DNA from 2 places in the Plantibacter sp. genome. Region 2 is predicted to be linked to the other one. Evidence: riboswitches for the same ligand, from Rfam matches in the RefSeq annotation. Region 2 holds a riboswitch; the other holds the start of a gene.
The links. A riboswitch is a leader RNA that binds a small molecule or an ion and turns the genes downstream of it on or off. The one in region 2 is predicted to bind thiamine pyrophosphate.
Positions count from the first base shown of each region.

Region 1: it holds a riboswitch for thiamine pyrophosphate, as region 2 does, so the genes downstream of both, thiM (hydroxyethylthiazole kinase) here and AC5JOC_RS18355 (ECF transporter S component) in region 2, are expected to answer to the same signal.

Region 1 is NZ_JCACOF010000010.1:1,004,753-1,018,882, forward strand. It holds gene AC5JOC_RS16920 (FtsX-like permease family protein) at 1-109, shown strand, start outside; gene AC5JOC_RS16925 (ABC transporter ATP-binding protein) at 106-810, shown strand; gene AC5JOC_RS16930 (hypothetical protein) at 862-1,263, shown strand; gene ppnP (pyrimidine/purine nucleoside phosphorylase) at 1,369-1,665, opposite strand; gene AC5JOC_RS16940 (thiaminase II/PqqC family protein) at 1,713-2,528, opposite strand; partial or broken gene AC5JOC_RS16945 (bifunctional hydroxymethylpyrimidine kinase/phosphomethylpyrimidine kinase) at 2,689-3,231, opposite strand; gene thiE (thiamine phosphate synthase) at 3,280-3,990, opposite strand; gene thiM (hydroxyethylthiazole kinase) at 3,987-4,838, opposite strand; TPP riboswitch at 4,830-4,930, opposite strand; gene AC5JOC_RS16960 (DUF1622 domain-containing protein) at 4,991-5,512, shown strand; gene AC5JOC_RS16965 (HAD family hydrolase) at 5,523-6,206, opposite strand; gene AC5JOC_RS16970 (CDP-alcohol phosphatidyltransferase family protein) at 6,287-7,564, opposite strand; gene AC5JOC_RS16975 (carboxypeptidase regulatory-like domain-containing protein) at 7,669-8,940, opposite strand; gene AC5JOC_RS16980 (hypothetical protein) at 8,942-9,673, opposite strand; gene AC5JOC_RS16985 (hypothetical protein) at 9,933-10,382, shown strand; gene AC5JOC_RS16990 (DMT family transporter) at 10,498-11,469, shown strand; gene AC5JOC_RS16995 (GntR family transcriptional regulator) at 11,466-12,104, shown strand; gene AC5JOC_RS17000 (sensor histidine kinase) at 12,288-13,835, opposite strand; gene AC5JOC_RS17005 (response regulator transcription factor) at 13,916-14,130, opposite strand, start outside.
Region 2 is NZ_JCACOF010000012.1:220,124-234,253, reverse strand. It holds gene ettA (energy-dependent translational throttle protein EttA) at 1-242, opposite strand, end outside; gene AC5JOC_RS18425 (amino acid permease) at 256-1,701, opposite strand; gene AC5JOC_RS18420 (DUF6993 domain-containing protein) at 1,807-2,331, opposite strand; gene AC5JOC_RS18415 (single-stranded DNA-binding protein) at 2,354-2,812, opposite strand; gene AC5JOC_RS18410 (hypothetical protein) at 3,095-3,295, shown strand; gene AC5JOC_RS18405 (hypothetical protein) at 3,405-4,190, shown strand; gene nadE (NAD(+) synthase) at 4,162-4,983, opposite strand; gene AC5JOC_RS18395 (metallopeptidase family protein) at 5,075-5,425, opposite strand; tRNA gene AC5JOC_RS18390 (tRNA-His) at 5,481-5,556, opposite strand; gene orn (oligoribonuclease) at 5,607-6,227, opposite strand; gene AC5JOC_RS18380 (SCO4848 family membrane protein) at 6,280-6,504, shown strand; tRNA gene AC5JOC_RS18375 (tRNA-Arg) at 6,535-6,607, shown strand; gene AC5JOC_RS18370 (nucleoside/nucleotide kinase family protein) at 6,751-7,323, opposite strand; gene AC5JOC_RS18365 (energy-coupling factor transporter transmembrane component T family protein) at 7,320-8,120, opposite strand; gene AC5JOC_RS18360 (ABC transporter ATP-binding protein) at 8,117-9,514, opposite strand; gene AC5JOC_RS18355 (ECF transporter S component) at 9,601-10,230, opposite strand; TPP riboswitch at 10,267-10,375, opposite strand; gene AC5JOC_RS18350 (hypothetical protein) at 10,426-10,755, opposite strand; gene dinB (DNA polymerase IV) at 10,765-12,063, opposite strand; partial or broken gene AC5JOC_RS18340 (acyltransferase family protein) at 11,981-12,931, shown strand; gene AC5JOC_RS18335 (hypothetical protein) at 13,059-13,472, shown strand; gene AC5JOC_RS18330 (hypothetical protein) at 13,443-14,039, opposite strand.

The DNA of each region.
Region 1 (14,130 bases), on a different contig from region 2:
TCCTCTCGGCCGACCCGTTGACCGCGCTCGGCGGCAACCGGTGACCGCGCACGCCCTCCCCGCATCCTTCCTCGCACCCACCCTCGTCACCATCGGAGTCACCGCATGATCTCGCTCACCGACGTCACCCTCACCTTCCCCGACGGCGACCACCGCGTCACCGCCGTCGACCACGCGACCCTCACCGTCCCGGCCGGGACCGTGACCGCGCTCACCGGGCCCTCGGGCTCCGGGAAGTCGAGCGTGCTCGCCGTCGCGGCCGGCCTCATCCGGCCCGACAGCGGCCTCGTGGAAGTGGCCGGGGTCGACGTCACCTCCCTCGACCGCCGTGCGGCCACCGACTTCCGCCGCACGAGGCTCGGCATCGTGTTCCAGCAGGCCAACCTGCTGCCGTCGCTCACGGCCCTCGAGCAGCTGTGCGTCCTCGGGACGCTCGGCGGCCGCGCGTCGCGGGCCGACCGGACGCGCACCCGCGAGCGGGCCGCGATGCTGCTCGCCGCCGTCGGGCTCGCCGACCAGGCCGGCAAGCGGCCGCATCAGCTCTCCGGCGGTCAGCGGCAGCGGGTCAACATCGCGCGCGCCCTCATGAACGAGCCCGACGCCCTCGTCGTGGATGAGCCGACCAGTGCACTCGACCACGAGCGCGGGTCCGCGATCATCGAGCTCATCCTCGAACTCACCGCGACCTCGGGCGCCGCGACGCTGCTGGTCACCCACGATCGGAGCCACCTCGACCGCATGGACCAGGTGCTCGTCATGGAGGACGGTCGGCTCAGCGCCGCCGCCGACGCGCTGGCCCTGCGGTCCTGAGGTCCACCGTCGCCCGGCGGTAGGGTGAGGTCACGTCGAGAGAGGACCGCCATGCGCCGTGCGACCCGTGGGCTGACCGTGATCGCGATCGTCGGCGCCGTGCTCGGCACGAGTGCCTGCACCGGTGGCGCGGACTCGCCCTCCGGTCAGAGCTCCGCGAGCGAGGCCGGCGTGATCGCACCCGTCATCGTGCAGCTCGTCGATCAGGACGGCCGCACCGTCACCGTCGGCCTCGACAACGTGGTGGACCTCGTCGCCGTCGATCCGACCGTGTGGTCCGCTGAGATCGAGGATCCGTCGATCGCGGAGTACGTACCGGGCGGATCCCGCGGCGGCGCGTCGTTCAACCCCGGTCTGCAGCCGCTCGAGGTCGGGAGCACGACGGTGACGCTGACGAACAGCTCAGACGATTCGACCGTCGTCCTCACACTCGAGGTCGTCGACCGGTCCTGAGCCGGGACGCTCGGACGAACCGAACCGGTCCCTGAGCCGGTCGACGGGCGCACCCCGACCGGTCCCTGAGCCTGTCGACACTTCGACAAGCTCAGTGACCAACGTTCAGATGTTGAGGTAGCGGCAGAGGTACGCGGTGGTGACCTCGACCTCGACCTGGAAGCTGCTGCTCCCCGGGACACTGAACTGCGCGTCGGGCCCGAAGTCCTGCCAGGCACTCGTGTTCGGCAGCAGCACGCGGAGCTTGCCGGAGATCACGGACATCTCCTCGGCCTTGCCCGTGGTGAAGGTGTACTCCCCCGGCTCCATCACTCCGACGCTGGCCGACTCCGCACCGGGCTCGTTCGTGGTGAAGCCGATCGACTTCACCTTGCCGTCGAAGTACTCGTTGCTCGTCAGCATCAGGGGCCTCTCGTCGTGGTCCGGGACCGCGGCGGCGGATCCGGCCTTCATCGTATCGGCTCGGCGAAGAACGCCTCCTCGTGCGCGGCCGAGGCCAGGAACGCCCGTCGCATCGTCTCCCGGCCGGCCTCGTCCGCACGAGCCGCCGCCCCGGCGACGATCTCGATCGCCCGGGCGTTCGCCGTCGCGAAGGCGGGGTCGGCGTACGTGTCGAGCCACGCCGCGAACGGGTGCTCCGCGTGCGATGCGCCGACGAGCCGTTCACCGAGATCCTGATAGATCCAGTAGCAGGGCAACACGGCGGCGACCACCCGCCCGTAGTCGCCGTCGACCGTCGCCGCGTGCAGGTGGTCGAGGTACGCCGTGGTCGTCGCCGACGGTTCCACGTCCATACCGCCGACGGCATACGTGCTGAGCCAGGTGCGGTGCAGCTCCATCTCGGCCTCGATGGAGCCCGCCGCGCCGGTCGCCCAGAACACCTGCTCCTCGGCCGTCGGCGCCAGTGCACTCGCTCGCGCGAGGACCCGCGAGTAGGCCCGCAGGTAGATCGCGTCCTGCTGCAGGTACCAGGCGAACCGGGCCGGATCGAGGGTGCCGTCCGCGAGCGTCGTCACGAACGGCAGGTGGTCGATCCGGTCCCGCAGCTCGGCGATGTCCTCCCACCAGCCCGTGAGGATGCCGGCGCCGTCCTGCCGACCCGAGGTCATCCCGGCCGACGCCCACAGCTCGGCGAAGTGACTGATCGGGCCGTTGCCCGAGCCGACCTCGAGCGAATCCCCGTGCCGGAGGCTCGACGTGAGCCACGCCTTCGCCTCGCCGAGGGCCTCGGTCCAGGATCCCGAACGGACGACGAGGGTGGCCATCGCGCTCGACAGGGAGCACCCGGTTCCGTGGGTGTTCCGCTGTGTCGACTCGAAGACCGTCGAACTCGACGAGTGATCGGTCGTCGCCCAGACCACCGGTGGCGTCGACGAGCGCATCCGGGCACGCGGTCGTCCCCGTCAGGTGCCCGCCCTTCACGAGCACGATCACGCCCGCCTGCGCCGAGACCCGCTCCGCCTGGGCGAGTGCGTCGGCCCAGCTCGTCGCCACCGGTTCGTCCGCGAGGACGGCGAGCTCCGGCAGGTTCGGGGTCACGAGGTCGACGTGCGGCAGGAGCGCGCGCATGGCCGCTTCGGCGTCGCGGTGGAGGAGACGGTCGCCGCTCGTCGCCACCATCACCGGGTCGAGGACGACGGGTCCGGTCACGGTCTCCTGCAGCCAGGTCGACACGGTGTCGATGATCGCGACGTCGCCCAGCATCCCGATCTTGACCGCGTCGATCACCACGTCGTCCGCGACCGCGTCCAACTGCTCGCGGAGGAACCCGACGGGCGGGGTGTGCACGGATCGGACGCCCCGGGTGTTCTGCGCGACGAGCGCGGTGACGACCGCCATGCCGTATCCGCCGTTCGCGGCGATGCTCTTGAGGTCGGCCTGGATCCCGGCACCACCGGTCGGGTCGGTCCCGGCGATGCTCAGCACCCGGGGTGTGTCCCGGATCGTGACGGGTCGTCGACCGCGCACCCGGTCCGACGCTCGACGACTCCGGCGTCGTCGTCTGTTCCACGGCGCTCATGCCGAGACCTCGGTCCAGGCGCTGCGGAACGCCCGGGCGGCGGCCGCCGGATCGTCGGCGGCGCAGATGGCGGAGACGACGGCGAGACCAGCGGCACCGGCAGCGTGGAGCTCGACCGTGTCCTCCAGTGACACCCCACCGATCGCGACGCACGGGAGCGGGGTCGCGGCGGCGATCGCGGCGAACCCCTCCACGCCCAGCGGCTCCGGGTGGTCCGGCTTGGTCGTCGTCGGGCGGATGACGCCGACGCCCAGGTAGTCGACGGTCCCGGGAGGCAGCGCTGCGACCGCGTCGAGGTGCGCCGGGGTGTTCGCCGTCAGTCCCACGACGGCGGCCTGCCCCACGATGCGACGCACGGCGTCGACCGGGAGATCGCTCTGACCCACGTGGACGCCGTGGACGACGGCACCGGCGGAACGGGCGGCGAGGAACACGTCCACCCGGTCGTCGACGAGGAGCAGCGCCCGCCCGGCGACGACCTCCGCCGCACGCACGGTCAGGTCGAACAGCGCTCGCGCCGACGCGGTCTTCTCCCGCAGCTGGACCGCGGTCACCCCGCCGTCGACGGCCCGGCGCACGACGTCGAGGACACCGCGATCCCCGCTGGCCGAAGCATCCGTGACGAGGTAGGTGGCGATGCCGCGGCGCACGAGCTCGGCGTGCGAACGGGCCGCGAGGACCCGGTCCGCGGTGGTCGAGGCGCTCACGCGATCACCGCCAGGCTGCGGACGGTGTCGGCGTCGAGGAGGTGGAGGTGGTCGAGGAAGGCGGGAGCGAAGGAGCCGGGGCCACGGCTCTCCGCGGCCGCCAGCTGCGCGGCGACCGTGTACGCGGTGGTCGCCGCGACCGTCGTCAGCAGCCGGTCGTCGTCGAGTGAGGCGAAGGCGGCGAGCACGGCACCGAGGGCACAGCCACCGCCCGTCACGAGGGTGAGCCAGGCGTGCCCGTTCGAGCAGCGGACGATGCGCTCACCGTCGGTGATGACGTCCGTCGGGCCGGAGATCGCGACGACGGCACCCGAGGTGCGGGCGATCGCGGTGGCCGCCTCGATCGCGCTGTCGACCGAGTCGGTGCTGTCGACCCCGCGACCGCCGGCGCCCAGTCCGGCGAGCGCGATGATCTCGCTGGCGTTGCCGCGGACGATCGTCGGCCGGAGGGCGAGGAGTTCGGCGGCGAGCGCCGTCCGCACCGGCAGGAAGCCGACGGCGACGGGGTCGAGCACCCATGGGGTGCCGGCCTCGTTCGCGGCGGTGGCGGCCTCGACCATGGCCTCGCGCTGCTCAGCCTGCGGCGTCCCGAGGTTGAGGAGCACGCCGGAGGCGATGCGGGCGAACGGTCCGGCCTCGGTGGGGATGTCGGTCATCGCCGGGGCGGCGCCGATGGCGAGCAGGACGTTCGCGGTGAAGTTCGTCACCACGGCGTTCGTGATCGATTGGACGAGCGGCGTGCGCTCGCGCAGGCGGTCGAGGAGGTCCCCGGACGCGCTCGCGAACTCGCCGACGGACGAGTCGTCGGTGGACGGGTGGGCAGACTGCTGCGGTGTGCGAATGCTCATTCGCGACATCCCTTCGCTCGGACTAACGAGATCAGGTTCGACGGGTGTGTTCTCAGCCGATCGTCGTGGGATCGGCACCCCGTGTCACTCGCGACCACCCTAGCGGGTCGGCCCGGCTTCCGGTCCAGCGGGCGGGCGAGGATGATGGAGGGATGGACTTCTTCGAGCTGGTCACCATCGTCTTCGAGGTCGCCGGTGTCGGGGCGATGGTCGTGGGCTTCGTGATCGCCGTCACCCTCTCGGCCCGCCTGTGGTGGAGCACGCGCGACGGCGCACGGGCCTTCCGGATGCTGCGGGAGACGATCGGCTCGGTCATCCTGCTCGGGCTGGAGATCCTCGTGGCCGCCGACCTCGTGAAGACGGTCACGTCGACGCCCTCGCTGACCGACGCACTCGTCCTCGCGATCATCGTCGTCATCCGCACCCTGCTGAGCTTCTCCCTGCAGATCGAGATCGAGGGCACCCTCCCCTGGAGGCGCCTGGCGACGACCGGCCCACAGCTGTTCGACCGTGCCGTCAAGCGCGGTGGCGAACGCACCCGACGTCGCGCCGAGGAGCAGGACGCCTCGGTCCGGACGTCGAGCCGATCCGACGCGGCACCGGCGCCGACGGTCGCGGCGCAGGCCGTCCCCGACGATGAGGACGGCTTCCCCGAGCTCCGCAGTCGCAGCTAGTGCGGTGCGGCTAGCGTGCCGCGGAGGTCGCCCAGGTGTCGCGGATGAGGTCGGGCAGCAGGCGCATGTCGTCGAAGACGTGGGTGCCGTCGCCGATGAGGCGCTCGGCGGGCGTCATGCCGCCGGCGTAGGCGTAGACCGTCATGCCGGCCGCGCGGGCAGCCAGGACGCCGACGACGCTGTCCTCGATGACCGCGCACCGCTCGGGGGCCGTGTCGAAGTCGGCGGCGGCATGCAGGAAGAGGTCGGGTGCGGGCTTGCCGACGGCGACGTCGGTCGCGCTGAAGATGCGCCCGTCGAAGCGGTCGTGGATGCCCACCTGCCCGAGGTTGCGGACGACGTCGTGCAGCATCCCGTTCGAGGCGACGCACAGCGGCACCCCGGTCGCAGCGATGCCGTCGAGCGCGTCGACGACCCCGTCGACCGCCTCGAGCTCACGTTCGCAGATGCCGCGGAACATGTCGCTCCAGCGCTGGATCCAGTCGGCCTCGAGCGGCTTCCCGAGCCGCTGCTCGACGAGCGTCGCGTAGGTCTCGAGCGAGGCGCCGACGAAGAGCTCCCGCACCTCGGCCTCGGTGTAGTCGCCGCCGACCTCGTTGAGCAGCTGGAGGTTCACCCGGACGGAGATGCGTTCCGTGTCGACGAGCGTCCCGTCGCAGTCGAAGATGACGAGGTCCGGATAGTCGACTGGCATGCTCCGAGCCTAAACGACACCGCCTGCGCCGTGGCCGTGTGCCATCCGGCGGCGACCTCCGACGACGGTCGGCGTCATGGTCAGCGGGCCGCGCGGACGCCCTGTCGCTGCCAGGTGACGACCATGCGTCGCGCATACTGGGTCGCCGCGACGAAGTGGCCGAGGAGTCCGAGGAGGATCGCGACGAAGCCGACCCCGCCGAAGACCCGGTAGAGCGCCGACGCAGGATCCCCGCCGCCGAGCGCGAGGCCGATGAGCAGCGCGAAGAAGCCGACGAAGAGGAACACCGTCCGGATCTTGCCGGCGATGCTCACCGGCACCTCCGGCGTCCCGCGGAACGCGACGACGGCGACGAACGCGAGCAGGAGGTCGGGGACGATCATGACCACGAACACCTGCCACGGGATGATCTGCGCGATGGCGAACGATGCGGCGACCACGACCACGGTCAGGCGGTCGGCGACCCCGTCGAGCCAGGTGCCGAGCGCTGAGACCGTGCCCATGCGGCGCGCGATCTGTCCGTCGGCGACGTCGCTCAGGAACACCACCGCACCGACGACGAGCGCAGCCCAGTAGGAGCCGGTGATCACGAGGGCGGCGAACACCGGGAGCAGGACGATACGTCCCGCCGTGATCGCGTTCGGCAGGTTCTTCCAGTCGTCGTCGGAGAACAGCTGCGTCCGGAGGCGCGCGAGCGGCGTCTTCTCGTGCAGGGTCACCGGGATCATCGCCTCGTCGCCGGGGATCGCGGCACCGCGGCGGAATCGGGCGATCGCGACCACCGTGACCACCACGACGAGCGCGAACAGCAGCACCCAGCCGGTGGCGCCGAGGTACTGGCGGACCGTGTCGAGCGTGGCGCGGACGAGGGAGCCGACCCCGACGTAGACGGCGGACCAGAGGAGGGAGCCCAGCAGCGATGCCGCGAGGAACGACCGGTAGGGCACGCGGGCGACCCCGGCGGCGGTCGGTGTCAGGCATCGGAGCACGGGGACGAGCCTCGTGAGGAAGACGGCCTGGGCCCCGCGCCGCTCGAGCGCCTCGACCGCGCGGTCCCAGCCGTGGACGCCGAGACGCCGGACGATGGCCGAGTCACGGAGGCGACCACCGGAACGACGACCGACGAGGTAGCCGAGCTGGTCCCCGAGCGACCCGCCGAGGGCGACCGCGAGGAACAGCACGAGGGCACCGGGGGCGGAGTCGAGCATGGCCGCGAGGAGGAGCACCACCGGTTCACCGGGGACGACGAGGCCGAGCCACAGGCCGGATTCGGCGGTCGCGAACAGGAGCCCGAGGAGCCAGATCAGCGGATCGGGCAGCGCCGTCGCGGCGTCGTTCACCCACCCGATGATGTCCACGGATCCCCGTTCAGCAGTGCGATCCGCACTCCTGGGTGGGGCGCGGCTCGCCCAAGTCTACGGACGAGCCGCGCCCTCCCATCCCCGAGGGGTCGTTCAAATGGTCATTCGCCGGACAGCTCGTCCCGATTCGCGCGTCGACGACGCAGGACGGCCGCGGTGACGACACCGGCGGCACCGAGCACGAAGAGCGCTCCGGCAGCGACGATCCACGGCATCGCGTCCGCGCCGGTCGAGGGCAGACGACCCGCGTTGCTGGGAACGGCGGGGTTGCTCGGAACGGCGGGGTCGCTCGGCGTCGCCGTTGGGACGGGCGGCACCGGAGCGACCTCGTCGGCGACGAGCACGAAGGTGGGCACCGTCTGGACCGCGCCGTCCGTACCGACCACGACGGTGGCCGTCGTGGCACCACCCGCGGGCACCGAATACCCGGCCGGGACGGTCAGCGTGACCTCGTAGCTGCCCGGCGCCAGGTCGGCGAGCCCGTAGGAGCCCTCGGCCGTCGTGGTCAGGGCGACCGGGCCGCCCGGCGTCGTCACCGTGACCGTCGCTGCGGGCACGGGGGCGTCGGTGTCCGTCCGGACGTCGCCGATGACGGTGCCGAGCCGAGCGAGCTCGAAGTCGACCGCGTCCAGATCGGCGCCGGCGAGCTCCTCCGCCCGGGTTGCGGCTCCGGAGACGACGTACCCCTCCGGGGCGACGACCGAGACCTCGTAGGAGCCAGCGGGCAGGAGCGGGAAGCGGTAAGAACCGTCGGCGGCCGTGACGGCGCTCTCGACCCCGTTCGGACCGTCGACGCTCACGGTGACACCGGCCACACCGACTCCACCGGACGTGATCACCCCGCCGAGACTGGGATTCGCGACGAGCACGAAGTCCTGCTCGGTGATGGGTGTCTCGCTCCCGACCGGGACCGTGAAGACGTTCGGCGGGCTCTGCACCGCGTAACCCGCGGGCGGCGTGATGACGACCGTGTGCTCGCCGACCGGCACGGTGTCGAAGAGGTAGTTCCCGTCGGTGTCGGTGGTGACGCTGCCCGCGCCGTCGATCGTGACCGTGGCTCCGACGATCGGCATACCGTCCGTGTCGAGCGCGGTGCCGGACACGGCGACGGGCACGATGTCCCGGACGGTGAAGTCCGCGACGGCGTCGGCGTCCGTGAGGTCCGCGGCGGCTCGTGCGGGACCGTCGGCGATCTTGCCGGTCGGCGGGACGAGCTGCACCGTGTAGCCGTCGGTCGCGAAGTAGCCGGCGAAGGTGTAGGCGCCGCCACCGGCGGTCGTGGTCGACGCCACCACCCGACCGTCGCGGTCGATGAGGCGGACGCCGACGCCGTCCAGCGGGCCGGTGGTCTGGTCGGTCACGGTGCCGGTCACGTCACGCGCGATCGACGCGAACCACGCCTGGTAGACGGGCGCGCCCGAGGCGCTGCTGGAAGGAGAAGGTGAGGCTGGAGATCGGGGCGGAGGGCTCGAACCACCCCGCCGCGCCGGCGGTGTCCGCGGCGGCGTCGTTGCCGCGGAGCACCTGCGTCGCCGGGTCCCAGGTGGGGACGTCCGTCGCGGAACCGGTGCAGGACGGCTTGCCGGCCAGACCGGGAGCGCAGTAGTTGAAGCCACCGTTGAACCCGAGCTCGTCAGGGGTGAGCGCCGCGCCGTCGGGGCCGATCGCCGTCACGGTGACCTGGTCGGCGTCGATGTCGCCGAGGACGAACGTCCAGCCGGACGGCGGCGTCGGCGTCGCGAAGGAGTAGGTCGTGGTCGAGGGCGACGCCGCGTTGTTCGCCTTCGGCCGGAGGTTCAGGTAGGGCTGATCGCGGCTGCTGCCGTACTTCGCACCGACCGGGGTCGACGCCGCCAGCCAGGTCGAGGCGCCCGAGATGACGCCGACGCCACCGCCGCCGACCGAGTCGCTCGTCAACGCCGCGGTGAGGGCGGGCTGACCGGCCAGGGTCATCGTGCCCTGGTACGACCCCGATGCACCGGAGAACGTGGGCCACGTCGCCCAGCTCGAGGTGGTCGCGGCGGAGGCCGCCGGGACGGCTGCGGTGAGGGCGAGCGCGGAGGCTCCGAGCAGGGCGAGCACAGCGGCTCCGATGCGGCGGGTCATGGGCGTCAGGATAAACGCACATCGGTCGCCCGCGGAAGCCCGGTGTCCCGTTTCCGAGGGTCAGCCGAAACAGTGGTACCGACGGGCGCGGCACCGCAGACCCATGGACCGGACGCGCAGGATCATCCCGCGGGAGGACGGGAGATCGGGCGCGCGGGCGACGCGCCCCGGCGGCGATCCGAGGAGGCTGGAACCATCAACCGATCAGCTCCGCACACCGCGGAGAAGCTCCGCACCGCGGAGGAAGGAACCCCACCTCATGTCCGCCTCAGCCACCACCGAGTCCCCCACGATCTCGCCCGCCGAGGACGTGACCCTGGCAGACGCCCCGACCGAAGCGTTCGGCCCCGAGCCCCTCACCCAGGCCACGCCCGTGCAGGAGGTCGCGCCGACTCAGCCGACGGCCCCGCTGCCCCTCGCACCCGTTCCTGCTGCGACGACCGCCGACCGCGAGAGCTCGACCCAGACGCTGTCGATCATCGCGTTCGCCCTGTCGATCGCCGCGGTCGTGGCCCCGTCGTTCGTGCTCCTGCCGATCGCCTCGCTCGTGCTCGGCATCATCGCGCTCGCCCGCAAGCCGAAGTCGAAGGGCTTCGCCCTCACCGCCGTCATCATCTCCGGTACCATGCTGGCGCTCGCCCTGATCGTCGCAGCCGGTGCAGCCCTGCTGCTCGGGGTGTCGGTGATCAGCAGCGGCTACGCCGGCTGACCCGATCTCCCGCCCGACGCCCGTCCGCTCCTCGAGCGGGCGGGCGTCGTGGCGTGTGTCCCGGACATCCCGGACAGCCGTTGATTGTTACACAATCCTGCGGCAGGCTGTCCCCATGACCCGTTCGCCGACCGAAACCCAGACGACCGGCACCAGCACTGCCGCGGGGCGCCTGCCCGTCGCCGCCGCGATCCTCGCCGCCGTGTGCTTCGGGACGACGGGCACGGCTCACGCGCTCCTACCGATCGAGGTGGGATCGGTCGCGTTCGGCGCTGCACGCATCGTCTTCGGCGGAGCGCTCCTCGTCCTCGTGTGGGCGGTATTCGCCCGCCGCTCGAGGTCCACTCCACCTCGGACCCGCGCAGCGGAACTCGGGAGGCCCGCGCTGGTCGTCGCCGTCGTCGTCGGCACGATCGGCGTCACCGCGTACCAGCCGTTCTTCTTCCTCGGCGTGGAGCGCAACGGTGTCGCGATCGGGACCCTCACCGCGCTCGGCTCCGCACCCGCCATCACCGGCCTCCTCGAATGGGCGATCCACCGACGGCGCCCGAGCGGCCGCTGGTTCCTGGCCACGATCGTCGCCGCAGCCGGCGTCGCCGTCCTGTCCGGGGTGACGGGCGGCGGGATCGGGACCGTCTCGGTGGACGGGTTGCTCGCGTCCATCGGAGCCGGAGCCTCCTACGCCCTGTACACGCTCTGCAGCAAGGCGCTCATCGAGCACGGGTGGACGCCGCTCGGCACCATGGCGGCGCTCTTCGGCGGAGCGGCGCTCGTCTCGGTGCCGATCCTCCTCGCCACCGAGACCGCTTGGATCCTCACCGTGCCCGGCGCCCTCGCGGTCGCGTGGCTCGCGCTCGTGAACACGGTGGCGGGGTACCTGCTGTTCGGCTACGCACTCGGCGGGTTGCCCGCGTCTCGGGTCGCGACGCTCACGCTCTTCGAACCATTGACGGCGACGCTCCTCGGCATCCTGCTCCTCGGAGAGTCCTTCGGGCCGTCCACCGTCATCGGTGCCGCGCTGCTCGTGATCGGACTCGCGATCCTCGTCGTACCGAAGCGCATCGACCGTCGCGAGGTCGCCCGATGACCGCGGTCGACGCCGTCGCGGACGCGCTGCGGGAGGACATCCTCGACGGACGGCTCGGCGCGGACGAGCCGTTGCGGGAGACCGCCCTCACCGCCCGGTTCGGCGTCAACCGGCACACCGTCCGAGCGGCGCTCCAGGCGCTCGCGGCGGAGCGCCTGGTCACGTTCGAGGCCTACCGCGGCGCCCGGGTGCGGTCGTTCAGCGATGCGGACGTGCTCGCCCTCATGGAGTACCGGACGGCGATCGAGGCCGAGGCGGTCCGGCTGCTGCGAACGCGTGCGGAACCGTCGTCGCGCCCACCGGCCTCGATCATCGCGGCGAACGACAGCCTCCGACGCATCTGCCTCGACCGACCCGGCGATCACCGCGCCATCGAGGTCGCGCACGCCGAGCTGCACCACGCGATCGTCGCCGCGGCCCGGAGCCCTCGACTGAGCGAGGCGCACGCTGGCCTGCTCGCCGAGCTCGGCCTGTTCATGGTGCAGCTCCGGAGCGTCCTCCCGCCCGAGGAACTCATCGACCAGCACGACCGACTCGTCCACGCGCTCAGCGGCGACCACGGCGAGGCGGAGCTCCGCGCGCACCTCGCGCACTCGGCGGAGCAGCTCATCGCCCTCCGCCGGTCGGCCCCCTGAGCCACCCCTTCCGATCCCTGAGCCACCCCTTCCGGTCCCTGAGCCACCCCTTCCGGTCCCTGAGCCACCCCTTCCGGTCCCTGAGCTTGTCGAAGGGCACCTCGACAAGCTCGGTGACCGGATGGCGCTCGGTGACCGGGTGGCGCTCGGCGACCGGGTGCGGCTCGACGACAGGACGGGCCGTCAGCCTCGCGTCGAGGTGACCGCCTCCGGCCGCGTCCCGGTGGCGTCGGCCGCCGGCCGGACCGCGGGGTGCTCCTCGGACGGGCCCGACCACGGCAGCGTCACCGTGAACGTGGTGCCGGCGGACGACGAGGCGACCTCGATCGAGCCCTCGTGGCCCTCGGCGATGGACAGCGCGATCGCCAGGCCGAGGCCCGTGCTGCCGGCGGCACGCGAGCGCGACGAGTCGGCCCGGGCGAACCGGTCGAAGAGTTCGGGGAGGAAGGCCTCGTCGATGCCGGGTCCGTCGTCGGCGATCGTCAGCGAGGCGCGCTGCGGCTCGTCGGGACTCTTCGGTGCGCTGATGCGGGTGACCACGGAGGTGCCGGCCGGGGTGTGCACGGCGGCGTTCGACAGCAGGTTCACGACGAGCTGGTGGAGGCGCTCGCGGTCGCCGCGCACGATGATCGCGCGCTCCGGCACGTCGACCGACCAGTGGTGCGCCGGTGCCGAGACGGCCGCGTCGCTCACGGCGGCGGCGACGAGGTCGCTCAGGTCGACGTCGTCGAGGTGCAGGTCCTGGCCCTCGTCGAGACGCGCCAACAGGAGCAACTCGCTGACGAGCGAACTCATCCGGGTCGCCTCCGACTCGATGCGGGCGAGCGCGTGCTCCGTCATGGGCGGGAGGCTCTCGCTGTCCTGGCGGGTGAGCTCGGCGTAGCCCTGGATCGCAGCGAGCGGCGTCCGGAGTTCGTGGCTCGCGTCGGTGACGAACCGGCGCATGCGCTTGTCGGTCGCGGCTCGGACGGCGAGTGCGCGGTCGACGTGGTCGATGAGGCCGTTGAGCGCCTCGCCCACCTTGCCGATCTCCGTCCGGGGATCCGTGTCGGCCTGATCGACCCGCACGTCGATCCCGGTGTCGCCACGCTCGAGTTGCAGGGTGGACACCTCCTCGGCGGCGGCGGCCACGCGGGACAACGGTCGGAGCCCGAGGCGGACCACGATGATCGCCCCGACGATGGTGACCGCGAGCGCGAGCACGGCGAGGATCGCGATGACGATCGCCTCCTGCTGCACGGCGGCACGCGGGGTGGCGAGCGAGACGCCGGCCACGAGGGTCTCGCCGTCGCCGTGGTCGAGGAACTCGAGCCGGTACCCGCCGAGCGACCCCAGCTCGATGTTCTGTCGCTCGGAGCTGTCGACCGCGACGGCCTCCTCGATGAGCGCCTTCGTCCGCACGTCGAGCGCCGTCGCGTTGGACTGGGTGAAACGCGCGGAGTCGACGACCCCACCGTCCGCGACGAGCGCGATGAGCGTGCCGGGCCCGTGGCCGACGTAGTCCACGAACGGCTTGACGTAGCCGGGCTCACCGCGCGTGGCATCGGGGTCCACCACCGCTCCGGCACCGGCCTGCTGATCGTGGAACTTCACCACGGAGTGCTCGAAGGCCTCCATCGACCCGGTGAGCTGGGTGTCGACGACGGCGGTGACCGACCCTTCGACCGTGACGATCGTCAGGATGCCCGACACCGCGAGGACCGCTGCGATGACCGCCGCGATGCCCGTCACCAACCGTCGCTGAAGCGTCCACGGGTGCCGCCGGTCCGCCCGAGGCGTCGGCACGCCCGCAGTCGGAACCGATGCGGTGCTCATTCGACCGGCCGCAGCACGTATCCGACACCGCGGACGGTGTGGATCATCGGCGCACGGTCGGCGTCGATCTTCTTGCGGAGGTAGGAGACGTAGAGGTCGACGATGCTGGCCTTGCCGGCGAAGTCGTAGTTCCACACGCGGTCGAGGATCTGGGCACGACTCAGCACGCGCTTCGGATTGCGCATGAAGTAGCGCAGCAGTTCGAACTCGG
Region 2 (14,130 bases):
TCGTCGAGTTCCGGCTCCTGCATGAGGATGCCGACGCTGAAGCCCGGCGTGAGCTTCGCCTCGCCGTTCGAGGGGGTGTCGATCCCCGCCATGATCTTCAGGATCGTGGACTTACCGGCACCGTTCGGGCCGACGACGCCGATCTTCGCTCCGGGCAGGAACGCCATCGTCACGTCGTCGAGGATGAGCTTGTCGCCGACCGCCTTGCGGGCGCGGACCATCGAGTAAATGTATTCAGCCATGTCGCCGTCCAGTCTACGGGCGGACCCTCCGTTTGCGCTGCACGACGACGCCCGCGATGACGGCCGCCGCCGCGATCGCGCAACTCGTCGTCACCTCGAGGAGCCGGGCGGGTCCGCCGAAGAACATCGACACCAGCAGCGCGACGAGCGCGACGACGACCACGACCGTGAGCCACGGGTGTCCCCACATGCGGATCCCGCCGACGCGGTCGCTGCTCTCCGACGCCGAGACCTGGTCGAACCGTCGGCTGCGCAGTTGAGCGACGGCGATCACGATCCACACGAAGATCGCGATCGCGCCGGTGGAGTTGACGAGGAACGTGAAGACCTCGTCCGGTGCGAGGTAGTTCAACAGGACGCACACGAGCCCGACGACGGCCGAGCACAGGATCGCGACCGCCGGCGTGCCGCGTCGCGTCGTCGCGCGGACCGCTCGCGGGGCCTCCCCGCGGCCGCCGAGTGAGAACAGCATGCGCGACGCCGTGTACAGCGAGGCGTTGAGCGTCGACAGCAGGGCCGTGAAGACGATGATGTCCATCGCCACCCCGGCACCGGGGATCCCGGCGGCGTGCAGCATGGTGACGAAGGGACTGATCCCCGGCGTGATCTCCGTCCACGGCACCACGATGAGGACGACCAGGATCGAACCGATGTAGAACAGCAGGATCCGCCAGACGACCGAGTTCACCGCTCGCCGGACGGCACCCTTCGGGTCCACCGATTCTCCTGCCGCGATCGTGGCGACCTCGGCACCGAACATCGAGAAGATGATCGGCAGCAGCGCCGCCAGGACGCCGCCGATACCGAACGGCAGGAAGCCCCCGTCGGTCGGAGCGAGGTTGGCGACGGTCGCCGTCTCGGTCGGGACGACGCCGACGATGATGAGCGATCCGAGCGCGATGAACAGGATCACGGCCGCGATCTTGATCGACGAGAACCAGAACTCGAACTCACCGAACGACTTCACCGAGACGAGGTTGGCGGCGAGGAACGCGACGGTGATCACGAGCGCCGGGATCCACTGCGGGAGACCGGGCACCCACTGGCTGACGATCTGCGCTGCGGCCGTCGCCTCGATGCCGACGACCACGACCCAGAACCACCAGTAGAGCCATCCGATCGCGAGACCGGCCCAGGGGCCGATGAAGCGCGAGGCGTAGGCGGAGAACGACCCGGTCTCGGGCGACGCGGAGGCCATCTCCCCCAGCATGCGCATGACGAGCACCACGACCACGCCGGCCAGGGCGTACGCGAGGATCACGCCGGGCCCCGCTGCGAGGATCGCCGTGCTCGACGCCACGAGGAGCCCGGCGCCGATCATGCCGCCGAGGGCGATCAGCGCCAGATGACGAGGCTTGAGTGTATGCGCCAACGCCGTCGGCGCCACGGCCAGACGTTCGTCGGCCAGGAAGACGGCCTCGGTGGCAGGTTCCCCGCCAGGTGATGGGTTGGCGGTCATGCGGGCCCTCGATTCCGGATCGAGCCACCTAGGAGGTGGCGATATCTGAAATGTCAGGTTATGGCATGCCCACGGCTTGCACCAGCCCGGGAGTGGTCGGCGGCGCTACCAGTCGATCGCGCGGGTGACCCCGATGAGGCATCGCCCGGTGTCGAGCTGCGACACCACCGACGAGTGATACCCCGTCGCCGGCCCGTTCTGCCCGAGGATGCACTGCCCTTGCCACCGGATGGCGAACTGGATCGAGTCGGCCGGCTCGCCGATGCTCGTCGTGTCCGAGGAGACCTCCATCTCCGCCTTCGGGAAGCCGGCGGCGACGAGACCGTCGATGATCGCCTGGCCGCCAGCGGCGGGGTTCGCGGCGAGCGTGGCGGCGTTCACGGCGTCGAAGAACGGCAGGTTGTCGGTGGCGGTGCCCTCGGGGAGCAGCACGGGCGCCGCCGGAGCCGTCTCAGTGGCGGTCGGCGTCTGGCTCGGCGTGGCCGTCGGCTCGGGAGCGGGCTGGGAGCAGCCGGTCACGACGATGCCGAGCAGGCCGAGCACCACGCCGACCCGGACGCCGGCGATCGACGTGCGGCGACGGATCGAGGTGACGGCTGAGACGGGGCGGTCGCGGAGGCTCTTCTGCACGTCGAGCAGTCTACGCGGCGCGTCAGAACGGCGTGTCCTGCGGCGGTGCCGACGCCCACTCCCCGGTTCCGGTTCCGGAACCGGTCGACTCGGATGCGGCGGGCGCCGGAGACACCCCCGCTCCGACCGGCGACTCACCGGACCCCTTCGGTTGCCAGCCGATGTCGGGCCCGATGTGATCGGCTTCGATGTCGACCGACGTCCCTCGTCGCTCACCCTGCTCCCAGTCGCGGATCCGCAACCGGCCGAGCACGATCACGCGTTGTCCTTTGACGAGCGATGTGGCGGAGGCGGTCGCCAATCCACGGAAGGCGCTCACCGTGTACCAGTTCGTCTCCTGCGCCACCCAGGAACCCTGCTTCTGGTCGTACCGACGTTGCTGCGACGCCAGGCGGAAACTGGTGATGTCCAGCCCGGACGTCGTGCGATGGTGCTTGGGGTCTGTCGCGACGTGTCCGCAGACGGTGATCTGGTCGTTCATGGGTTCCTCTCCTGTCGGTCCGACGATCCTGGCGGTGGATCGCGGAAGCGTCCGGGGCGGGTCCGTGCCGATCGCCACCCCGGACGCGCTGCCAGCCTCACCGATCCCGTGGGCCCCGTGTCGAGCCGGGCGGCCCTCGTCGATGTCCACAACCGCGCACCTCGCTGTGGAGGACCCTCGCTCCGCTCTGACCAGGGCCGATGTCGGTGGCCCCGCATACGCTGACGAGTACCAGCCGGCAGTCCCAGTCCGGCATCGCCCCACCAGCGCACGAGGAGTCCCATGCCCAACGCCCTGAGCATCCGTCCCGGCTACTGGCGCGTGACGACCCCCGACGGCCGCGTGCTCGGCAACATCGAGGCCGTCGGAGCGGACGGCGTTCCGGAGTACCGGGCCAACCGGTTCCGACCGGCGGTCCTCGGGTACGCCCCGCTGGGCAGCTTCAGCGATCTCGCGGTCGCCATCGACGCCTTCCGCAACTGAGCGACGACCCTCCCGCCGTTCCCGTCGAACCCGGTGCGTCGCCCGTGTTCACGCCCGAACGAGGGGTAGTCTGCGGCCCATGCAGTGGTGGAATGACTTCGTAGAGTGGGTGACCTCAGCTGAGGTCCGCCCCATGCTGTTCGCTGCGGCCCTCTTCATCGTGGCCGTCGTGGTGTCCTCCCTCGTCGCCGCCGGCGCAAGCCGTCGCGCGCTGCGAGCCATCGTGGACCAGCGCGATCGAGAGCAGAAGAACGTCGCGATCCTGGCGCTCGTCGACGCCGCCACCGAGGCCAGCGTCTGGAACTCGCTCACCCCGCAGGAGCAGGTGCTCAGCGATCGGGCCGTCGCCCAGGCCGACACCCTCGTGCGGCTCAGCCCGATCAAGGGTGCGGCCGTCGCTGCGGACTGGGCGAACCACCAGCTCCACGAGATGAAGCGCAACTCCGCGACGTTCGGGTACGAGTTGGACCCGGTGGTCGAGGACTTCCGCGACCGCCTCGTCGAGTGGTCGAAGAAGCCGGCACGGGCCCGCAAGGACTTCGACGGCGACCTCCGTCGCTGGCGCGCCGAGTCCACAGGATCGGAACAGGCGCTCGTCGCGGAGCAGGAGTCGTGGGTCGCCAAGCAGCACCACGAGCAGTACGCCGCGGTGAAGCCCGCGTCCACCGCCCCGGCATGCACGGCCCGGCGACATCACCCGCTCGACGGGCGGCACGATCAACACCAGCACGACGCAGCGCATCATCGACGACGTCGCGGTCCTGGAAGCCGAACGCAAGCAGTCCAGCGTCAGCTGACCACCGCGACTGACAGACGGCGGCCCGATCATCCGATCGGGCCGCCGTCTTCGTGTCAGGGGTGCGTGGTCAGCGCCACCAGGTGTCGAACTTGCTGACCGGGACCTGCCGCTTGTGCTCCGTCGCCGCGTACCGGGCCTCGATCGCTTCGGCGGCCACCGGATCGATCTCGCTCCCCTCGAGGAAGTCGTCGATCTGCTGGTAGCTGAGCCCGAGGTTCTCCTCATCGGTCTGGCCGGGGGTGCCGTCGAGGAGATCGGCGGTCGGGGCCTTCAGGTAGAGGCGTTCCGGAGCGTCGAGCGACTCGAGGAGCGCACGCCCCTGACGCTTCGTCAGGCCACTGAGCGGGAGCACGTCGGCCCCGCCGTCGCCGAACTTCGTGAAGAAGCCGGTGACCGCCTCGGCCGCGTGGTCCGTCCCGACCACCAGGAGCCCCTGCTGACCGGCGATCGCGTACTGCGCGACCATCCGTGCGCGCGCCTTCGCGTTGCCCTTGACGAAGTCGCTGAGGGGTTCGCCGGTCGCATCCGCGTACTCGGCTTCGAACCCGTCGACCGCACGTTGGATGTTGAACACGACGGAGTCGTCCGGGCGGATGAACGACAGCGCCAACTGGGCGTCGTCCTCGTCGTGCTGCACGGCGTACGGCAGACGGACGGCGACGAACCGGGCCTCGCCACCCTCGGCTCGGACCTCTTCCGCCGCGAGCTGGCACAGGCGCCCGGCGAGCGACGAGTCCTGTCCCCCGCTGATCCCGAGCACGAACCCCTTCGTGTGCGTCGCCCGCAGGTACGACTTCAGGAAGTCGATCCGGGAACGGACCTCGGCCGCCGGGTCGATCGTGGGGCTGACATGGAGTTCCGCAATGATGCGGGCCTGGATCTCGCGCATGTCCCCAGGCTACTCGCTCACCGGAGGCGCACCCGGAACTCCGAGGCACTTGCAACACACCGGAAACACGGCTCGGTGGGCGAGGCGGGTCTCAGGCCCAGCCGAGCTCGTGCAGCCGCTCGTCGTCGATGCCGTAGAAGTGCGCGATCTCGTGGACCAGGGTGGTGTGGATCTCGTCGGCGAGCTCGTCGAGTGTCTCGCACGCCGCCAGATGCGGCTCGCGGTAGACGATGATCCGGTCGGGCATCTCGCCGAAGCCGTAGCGGTCGCGCTCCGTCAGGGCGACGCCGTCGTACAGCCCGAGCGTGTCGAGCGTGCCGTTCTCAGGCCGGTCCTCGACGACGAAGACGAGGTTGTCGAGACCGTCGACCATCTCGTCGGGCAAGCGGTCGAGTTCGTCCACCACGAGGGCTTCGAACGCCTCGGTGTCCAGCTCCAACATGCCCGCTCCCCGGATACGACAGAAGCCGGAGGGATCCTCCGGCTTCTGTACGACATGGGGTGAGTAACGGGGCTTGAACCCGCGACCTCCTGGACCACAACCAGGCGCTCTGCCAACTGAGCTATACCCACCATGCGACCTGCTCCGCGGAGACCGCGTCACAAGCGACTGGACGAGTCTATTACATGTTTGGGGCGTACCGTGACACGACCGCTTCCGAAACCTGCTTCGCGTCGTCGGAGGACGGGCCGGGGAGGTCGACGAACAACGCTCCGCGGTAGTAGGCGAGCTCACGGATCGACTCGAGGATGTCCGCCAGCGCGCGGTGTCCGCCGTGCTTCGACGGGGCGTTGAAGTACACCCGCGGGTACCACCGACGGGCGAGTTCCTTGATGGAGGAGACGTCGACGTTGCGGTAGTGCAGGTGGGCGTCGAGCCGCGGCATGTACCGCGCGAGGAATCCTCGGTCGGTCCCGATGGTGTTCCCGGCCAGCGGTGCCTTCGACTCGTCGGGGACGAAGCGCTGGATGTACTCGATGACCTGGAACTCGGCGTCCGCGACGCTCACGCCGTTCGGGATCTCCTCGAGCAGCCCCGAGGTGCGGTGCATGTTCGTCACGAACTCACCCATGTTGTCGAGTGCCGACTGGTCGGGCTTGATCACGACGGAGTAACCCGGGTCGAGGATGTTCAGTTCGAAGTCGGTGATCACGACGGCGATCTCGACGAGTTCGTCGACCTCCAGCTCGAGTCCGGTCATCTCGCAGTCGATCCAGACCAGACGGTCCCCAGCTGTGCTCATGGGTCGAGTCTACTCAGCACGACCGACGCCGCCGGTTCCGTAGACTCGAGCGGTGATCATCGCCATCTCCGTCCTGCTGCTCGTCAACGGTGTCTACAACGTCGTCGTCTGGCCCCGCTTCCTCAAGCGGATCGTCGCCGACCCGCGTGCCCGCGACGATCAGGGACGTGCGACGACGTTCCTGCGCGTCCACGTCATCCTCATCAGCATCGCCCTCGTCCTCGCAGCCCTGTCGCTCGTCTTCGGAGTCCTCGGCCTCCTCGGCGTCGGCGCCTGAGACACCGCTGCGGTATCCTGGACGACGCCCGCCTCCGTAGCTCAGGGGATAGAGCAGGAGCCTTCTAATCTCTTGGTCGCAGGTTCGAATCCTGCCGGGGGCACCTCACACGACATCGCGGACCCTTCGTCATTCAAGCTCGAGGGACCGGAACCTCGAGTCCTGACCCCTCGACACGCTCAGGGACCGATGACCGGAAGCTGACCCTTCGACCAGCTCAGGGACCGAGAACCCGGACCTTGGGTCTCAGGAACGGAGCCAGGGGCTCCAGCGTTTCGCTTCGTCGCGCGCGAGGGCGTCGAGGACGAGGGATGAGACCTGGTCCGCGGCGCCGGTCGCCTCGATGCGGAGACCGGCGTCGAGGTCGGGCCGCTCCCGCTCGATGAAGGCGTCCTCCTGGAGGGTCCACTCGGCGAGCCAGTCGACGCCGTCACCGCGCCCGATGAGGCGGTCGGTGCGCTGGACCACCGGCGCGTCGAGCCACAGCACCGTGTCGGCGAGTATTCGCGACGCCCGCGACGACGACCCGCAACCCTCGACGATGAGTGGACGGTCACTCGGCACGAGGTGCGCCTCCGCACGGGCGGACCGTTCCCAGTCCCAGCGCCGCCACTCCCCCGCGCGCCGCTCGGAGAACGGTGTGAGGATCCACTCGACGAGGAGTCGAGCACCCTCGTCGAGCCCCTCCCACCCCGGATACAGGTCGTCCATGTGGACGACCGTGCTGGCCGTCAATGCGGACGCCACCGAGGAGGCGAGCGTCGTCTTCCCCGTGCCCGACCGTCCGTCGATGAGCAGGACCGGCGGAACCGCGCTCACTGGCCCACGACCCGGAACGTGCCGGCGAGGACCGCCGTGGACAGCGCGAAAGCCATGATCACGATCGTCACCAGGACGGCGACGAGGTCAGCCCGGCCCAGGCGGGACGGTCTGGCCCAGGTGCGTTCGTTCGGTGCCCCGAACCCCCGCGCCTCCATCGCCGTCGCGAGTTTGCTCCCGCGGCGGATGGCGAACACCAGCAGCACGAACGCCATGGACGCGAACCGCCGGACCACTCCCCGGTCCCCCAGCCCACGGGCACGACGGGCGAGCGCGAGACTGCGCCAGTCGTCGATGAAGAGTCCGAGCATCCGCGCGCCAGCAAGGATCCCGAGCACGAACCGCGACGGCAGCTTCGTGATCTGGGACAAGCCGTCGGCCAGATCGGTCGGATCCACCCGCGCGAAGAGCAGGATCGTCGGGAGACCGAGCGCCAACACGCGGATCGTCACGGCGACCGCCAGCTCGATCGAGTTGTCCGTCACCCTGACGAACCCGAGCGACAGGTACTCCGTCCCTCCCGGCTTCGCGTACAACAGCATGCTGATCCCGCCGATGGGCGCGAAGACGAGCACCGGCAGTGCCCGCTTCAGCAGCGCGGTGAACCGCAGGCCGGAGAGCGGGAACAGCATCACTTCGAGCAGCACCGCCGTGCTCGCACTCACCCAGTCGATCGTCAGCAGCAACGGGACGGACAGGATGAGGACGGCCAGCACCTTCGTCACCGGATTCACGCGGTCGAGTGGCGGTCGATGGTGCAACACCGTCGAGCGGTCCGCTGCCGTGAGGCTCGTCATGCGGCCCGCCTCCCGAGTTCCAGCGGTTCGAGGAGGATGCGATGGTCGCCCAGATGTTCGACGACCCCCGCGTCATGCGTGACGGAGACGATCGTCGCGCCGCGCTCGAGCTCGTGCTGCAGCAGGCGGACGAGTGACAACCACGTGCGTCGATCCTGCCCGAACGTCGGTTCGTCGAGGACCATGACCGCCGGCCGGGCGGCGAGGACGGTGGCCACCGACAACCGGCGCTTCTGACCGCCCGAGAGGCTGAACGGGTTCGCCTCGGCAAGACGACCGAGACCGAGCGCCTCGAGGATCTCGGAGACCCGCTCGTCGATGGCGGTCCGGGACCAGCGGAGGGCCTGCAGGCCGACACCGAGCTCGTTCCGCACGGTCGATGAGACGAACTGGTGCTCGGGATCCTGGAAGACCGTCCCGATGCGTGTGAGCAACTCGGTGGACTTCCAGCGGATCGGCCGGGATCCCAGCCTGCCGGCGAGCTGCGGAGCGGCGGTCACCGTCCCCGTGATCTCCGGCAGCAGTCCCGCCAGCGTGAGCGCGAGCGTGGACTTCCCCGCGCCGTTGGGGCCGACGATGACGGTCGCCGCGCCCTCGGGCACCGCGAGCCCCAGGTGCTCCTGCACCGGCTGCTTCCGCGTTCGACCGATCGCCAGGTCGTCGGTCGTGATGACCGCCGCTGATGGGCCGGACACCGGACGAGGGGCCAACCCCAGCGGGATGCCCGGCACCCAGACACCCGCATCGGCCAGGCGCTGCCCGACGTCGTCGAGGACGAGGTCGGGTGGCCCGTCGGCGAGGACACCGCCGTCGGCGTCGAGCACGACGACCCTGGTCATCAGCTCGCGCCAGACGTCGACGCGGTGTTCGATGACGACCAGGGTGGACGAACCGTCATCGACCAGCCGAGCGACGGCGTCCCGCACCTCGGCCACCCCGGCCGGGTCGAGGTTCGCGGTCGGTTCGTCGAGCAGGAGGAGCGAGGGGTGCATGGCGAGTACGCCGGCGAGGGCCAGCCGCTGTTTCTGACCGCCGGACAGCGCCGAGGTCGAGTGGTCCAGCGGCAGGTCCAGTCCGACGGCCTCCAGCGAGGCGTCGACGCGGCGCCAGATCTCCTCGCGCTCGACGCCGAGGTTCTCGCAGCCGAAGGCGACGTCGTCGCCGACCTTGGACAGGATCACCTGCGAGTCGGGATCCTGCAGCACGAGCCCGATGCGACCCCTCGCTCGTTCAGGCGGAACGCCGTCCACGAGGAGCGAGCCGTGGGACTCCCCCTCGTCCGCACCGCCGAGGACGCCGGCCAGTGCGTGGATCAGCGTCGACTTGCCGGCACCGGACGCCCCCAGGAGGAGGACCCGCTCGCCCGGTTCGATCACGAGGTCGAGGTCGCGCACCGCCCAGGCCTTCCGACCGGCATGACGCCACCCCCAGTCCCGCGCGACGACGCGCGCCGGACCGGTCGCAGCCGCTCCCGGCACGATCAGACCTCGCGCCGAGCGTCCCGCCCCGACGCGAACCGACTGAGCGCTCCGGTCGACGCGAGTGCCCTGACGAGTGCCCAGCCGACGACACCGGCGAGGATCGCGCCCGAGACGAGCAGCGAACCGAGGTAGATCGCGTTGAACTCGACACCCTTCTCGAGGTTGCCCGACATCACGAGCTCGAGGAGCCACGCGCCGGCCCCGGCGCCGGCACCGGCGAGGATCGCCGGAACGAGGCCGAAGCGCTTGTACGCGAGCGCCGCGAACACCAGCTCGGCACCGAGGCCCTGAGCGAGGCCGGAGTACACCGTCGTGACGCCCCATGCGTTGCCGATGAGGGCGGAGACGATCGCACCGATGGTCTCGACGAGGAGTGCTGCGCCGGGCTTCCGGATGATGAGTCCGCCGAGCACCCCGCCGAGGAGCCAGATCCCGACGGCGATCCCGCCGAAACCGGGCGTGACGGCGCTGGCACCCGCGTACCAGAGTGATCCGAGCGTGTTCCACGCCCAGAAGATGAGGCCGGTCGCGACGCCGAGCACGGCGACCACGACGATGTCGACGACCCTCCAGCGCAAGGTCCGCGACGCAGCGCGTTCAGAGGGTGAGATCTTGGTCGATGCTGACACGATACGTGCCCTTCCTGTAGACGGAAAAGAGCACGGGATAGCGAGAAATGGTCTCCCTGCGCTGGCATGATCCAGATCAGGTTCGACGGTCGAAGGCGAATACCTTCCTCTCAGCCCGGTTCACCGGACTCCCGTGGTGGCACGAGTCTAACCCCTGCCGTGCGCAGTCGCACGACAGGGGTTCGACGGGGAGGGCTACTTCTTGAGGGCCTTGATGAGGCCGGCCAGCGCCTTGCCGCTCACCCAGATGAACGGGATCGCGACGGCGATGAGCGAGATGAGGTTCGGGTCGAAACGGAGACCCTCGTCGGTCTTGATGTAGGCACCGACCGGGATCGAGACGCCACCGCCGCCACCGCCGCTCGGGGCGTCGTCGCCGTCGCCCTCGGAGCCGCCGCCGAAGCCGTAGTACGTCAGCGCGACGGGCACGAGCTTCGTGCCGTCGACGTCCTGCTGCTCCCCGTAGGCTGCGGACACGCCGAGCCCCTTCGCCTGTTCTGCCAGCTTCTCCACGAGATTCGTCATACCGCGAGGCTACCGCTCGGTATCCACCGGTCCAAGGGGTTGATCCGTGCTCCCAGCACCCTGCGAGTCTCCGCGACTGCCGAGTCCGCGACGCCTCGGCTTGCCGAGGAGGGAGGCGGGAGCGATCGCGAGATCGCCGAACCGGCTCGCGACCCGGTCGATCGTCTGCTCGGCTTCACGCCACTCCTCGTCCGGGTCCCAGAGCCCGGCACCGGCCTCATCGGCGGGGACGAGCTGGTCGACCTTCACCCCGACGAGGCGCACGAGACGCCCACCGCGATCGAGGTCGTCGAACAACGACGCCGCCTCGTCGTAGACCCGACGCCCGACGTTCGTGGCCTCGCCGATGGTGCGCGACCGGGTGATGACGCTGAAGTCCGCATAGCGGACACGGATGCTGATCGTCCGGCCGGCGTAGCCGCCCTTCCGGAGCCGGATCGCGACGAGACCGGCGAGGTTCAGCAGCTCGCGCTTGAGGATGGTCGGGTCGGAGACGTCCGTCGGGAAGGTCACCTCGTGGCTGACGCTCTTCTCGCGTCGTGCCAGCTCGATGCCGCGCGGATCGATCCCGTTCGCGAGCTCGAGGAGTCGGCGACCGGAGGCCTCACCGACCGCGCGCTGGAGCATCGACAGCGGGGTGGAGGCGAGCTGACCGATGGTCCGGATGCCCCGGTTCGTCAGCTGCTCCTCCGTCCGACCACCGACGCCCCACAGCGCGCCGACCGGCAACGGGTGGAGGAACGCCAGGGTCTCGTCGGCGGGCACGACCAGCAGGCCGTCGGGCTTCGACAGGCCGGAGGCGAGCTTCGCGACGTACTTCGTCGATGCCAGGCCGACCGAGCACGGCAGACCGGTCGCGTCGAGGACCCGTTGCTTCACGAGCGCGGCGATCGTCCGTGGGCTCCCGAGCAACCGGACCGCGCCGGACACGTCGAGGAAGGCCTCGTCGATGCTCAGCGGCTCGACGAGCGGCGTGACCGACTCGAAGACCTCCATCACCCGGTCGGAGTACTCGCGGTACCTGCCGTGGTGGGGTGGCAACACGACGGCGCTCGGACAGAGGCGCATCGCCTGGGACACCGGCATCGCCGCGCGCACGCCGTACCGGCGAGCCTCGTAACTGGCGGAGGTGACGACCGACCGCCCCTCCTTGTTGCCCACGATGATCGGCAGACCGCGCAGCTCGGGCCGTTCCAAGAGCTCGACCGAGACGAAGAACGCGTCCATGTCGACGTGGAGGATGGGGGTACCGCTGTCGTCGGCATCGTGCGCCGAGACGCGACGAGACGCTCCATCCTGCCGACTCATGCCTCCATTGTCGCAGTCGCCTCCGACACGCTCTCCACAAGGGCCGAGGCGGGAGGGCCCGGCGACGCTAGGCTGTCCGGCGATGAGCACGCGAACGCGGACCGGGTCGGCCCCGGCGGTCCCAGACCTCTCCGGGCGGGACCTCGCCCTCGACCTCGTGCGCGTCGCGTGCGTCGTGACGGTCGTCATCGTCCACCTCCTGATGGTCGCGGTGGCCGTCGAGCCGGACGGCACGATCGGCATCTCCCGAGCGCTCGAGCAGCAGCCGTGGTTCGACACGGGTACCTGGTTCGGCCAGATCATGCCGCTGTTCTTCATCGTTGGCGGCTTCGCGACGATCACCGGCTGGCGCAGCACCGTCCGACGTGGTGGCGGGACCAGCGACTTCCTCCGGTCCCGGGTCTTCCGACTCGCCCTGCCGACGATCCCGGTCCTGCTCTTCCTCGCCGCGGGGCTGTGGCTCGCCGGGGCGCTCGGTGTCGACCCCGCCATCATCGAGGCCGTCGCCGCAGGCGTCGGCTCCCCGCTCTGGTTCCTGGCCGCCTACCTGCTGTGCCAGGCGGTCGCCCCGTTCCTCGCCACCTGCCACGACCGCCACCCCGTCCTGACCTGTGCGGCACTGCTGGCCGGCGTGATCCTCGTCGACGTCGTCCGTTACTCGACCGGTCTCCTGGGCATCGGTCTCGTCAACCTGGTGTTCGTCTGGCCGCTGCTGCAGCAGTTCGGGTTCTTCCTGGCCGACGGACGTCTCCGCTCCGTTCCGCGCCTCGTCCTCGTGGCCGTGGTGCTCGTCTCCTACGGTGCGCTCGTGCCGATCACGACCTGGCTGCCGTACTCGACCAGCATGCTCGGCAACCTCAACCCACCGACCCTCCCCCTCGTCGTCCTCGGCGTCGGGCAGCTCGCCCTGCTCGCCCTGGTGCACCCGCTGCTCACCGCCGATCATGCGGACCCGCGCCGCGCGAGCGGTCGTCTTCCTCATCGGGTCCCGGCTGATGACGGTGTACCTCTGGCATCTCCCCCTGATCATCGCGGTCGCCGGTCTCCAGCTCGCCCTCGGCATCCCCTTCGCGGAACCGCTGAGCGCGGCATGGTGGTGGACCCGACCGGTCGTACTGCTCGTCGTCGCGGTCCTGCTCGCGGGCGTCGGCACACTCCTCGGCCGCGTCGAGCACCCCCGCAAGCTGCGCCTCGACCCGGAGCGCAAGCCTGCACACGTCGCCGTGTGGATCGCGCTCGCGAGCGCCTTCATCATGCCCTTCGCGGAGATCTCCCACCCGCTCACCGCCGCGATGGCGGCTGCCGGCGCTGTCGGCTCGATCATCGCGGTCGTGCTCCTGAACCCGACCCGTCGGCCGGTCGAGCGCGTCGCGAGCGGATCAGACCAGGCCGTGGACCAGCGGCCGTAGCCATTCGCGGAAGGCCTCCCGGTCGTCCCGGAGCGACTCACTGACCACGATCGTGTCGGGCGCGACCACCCAGGCCCCCGGTCGGCAGATCGGGAGCACCTCGAGGTCCAACCGGAACGAGCTGGATTGCCGGCGCAACTCGAACTGGCGCTCGCGGATGAGTTCGTAGACGTCGGTGAGGCGGCTCGGCGATCGGCCTGCGAGCGCGCGCTCGTACTCCCGGATGCGAGCCGCCGCCCACCGGTGCGCCTCGTCGTACGCCCGGTAGGCGAGCTCCTGCAGGTCGAGGGCTCGATCGAACACCTCGAAGTGTGGTGGACGGACCTCGGCCATGAAGAGGCGCGTGTCGCGACGGGCGATCCCGGTCCACCAGCCGTCGAACTGGACCGCGAGCGCGTCGAGGTCGAGGCCGGCGACGTCGACCCGCTCCAGCCCCGGCGTGACCGCGGGAAGCTGCGCGACGCATCGCTCGCCGAGCCCTGCCATGTCGCGGAACGCGAGCGCCAGCATGAGGGCCATCGGAGCGTCTTCCGTGACCTGCCACCGCATGGTGCCTTCGACCAGCATGGCGGAAGTGTATGCCGGGCCAGCAGTCGGCACCAGGGCTTCCCCTGGCCGACGACATCGGGCCCGAGCCGCCGTCATCGACGGTGGCGCG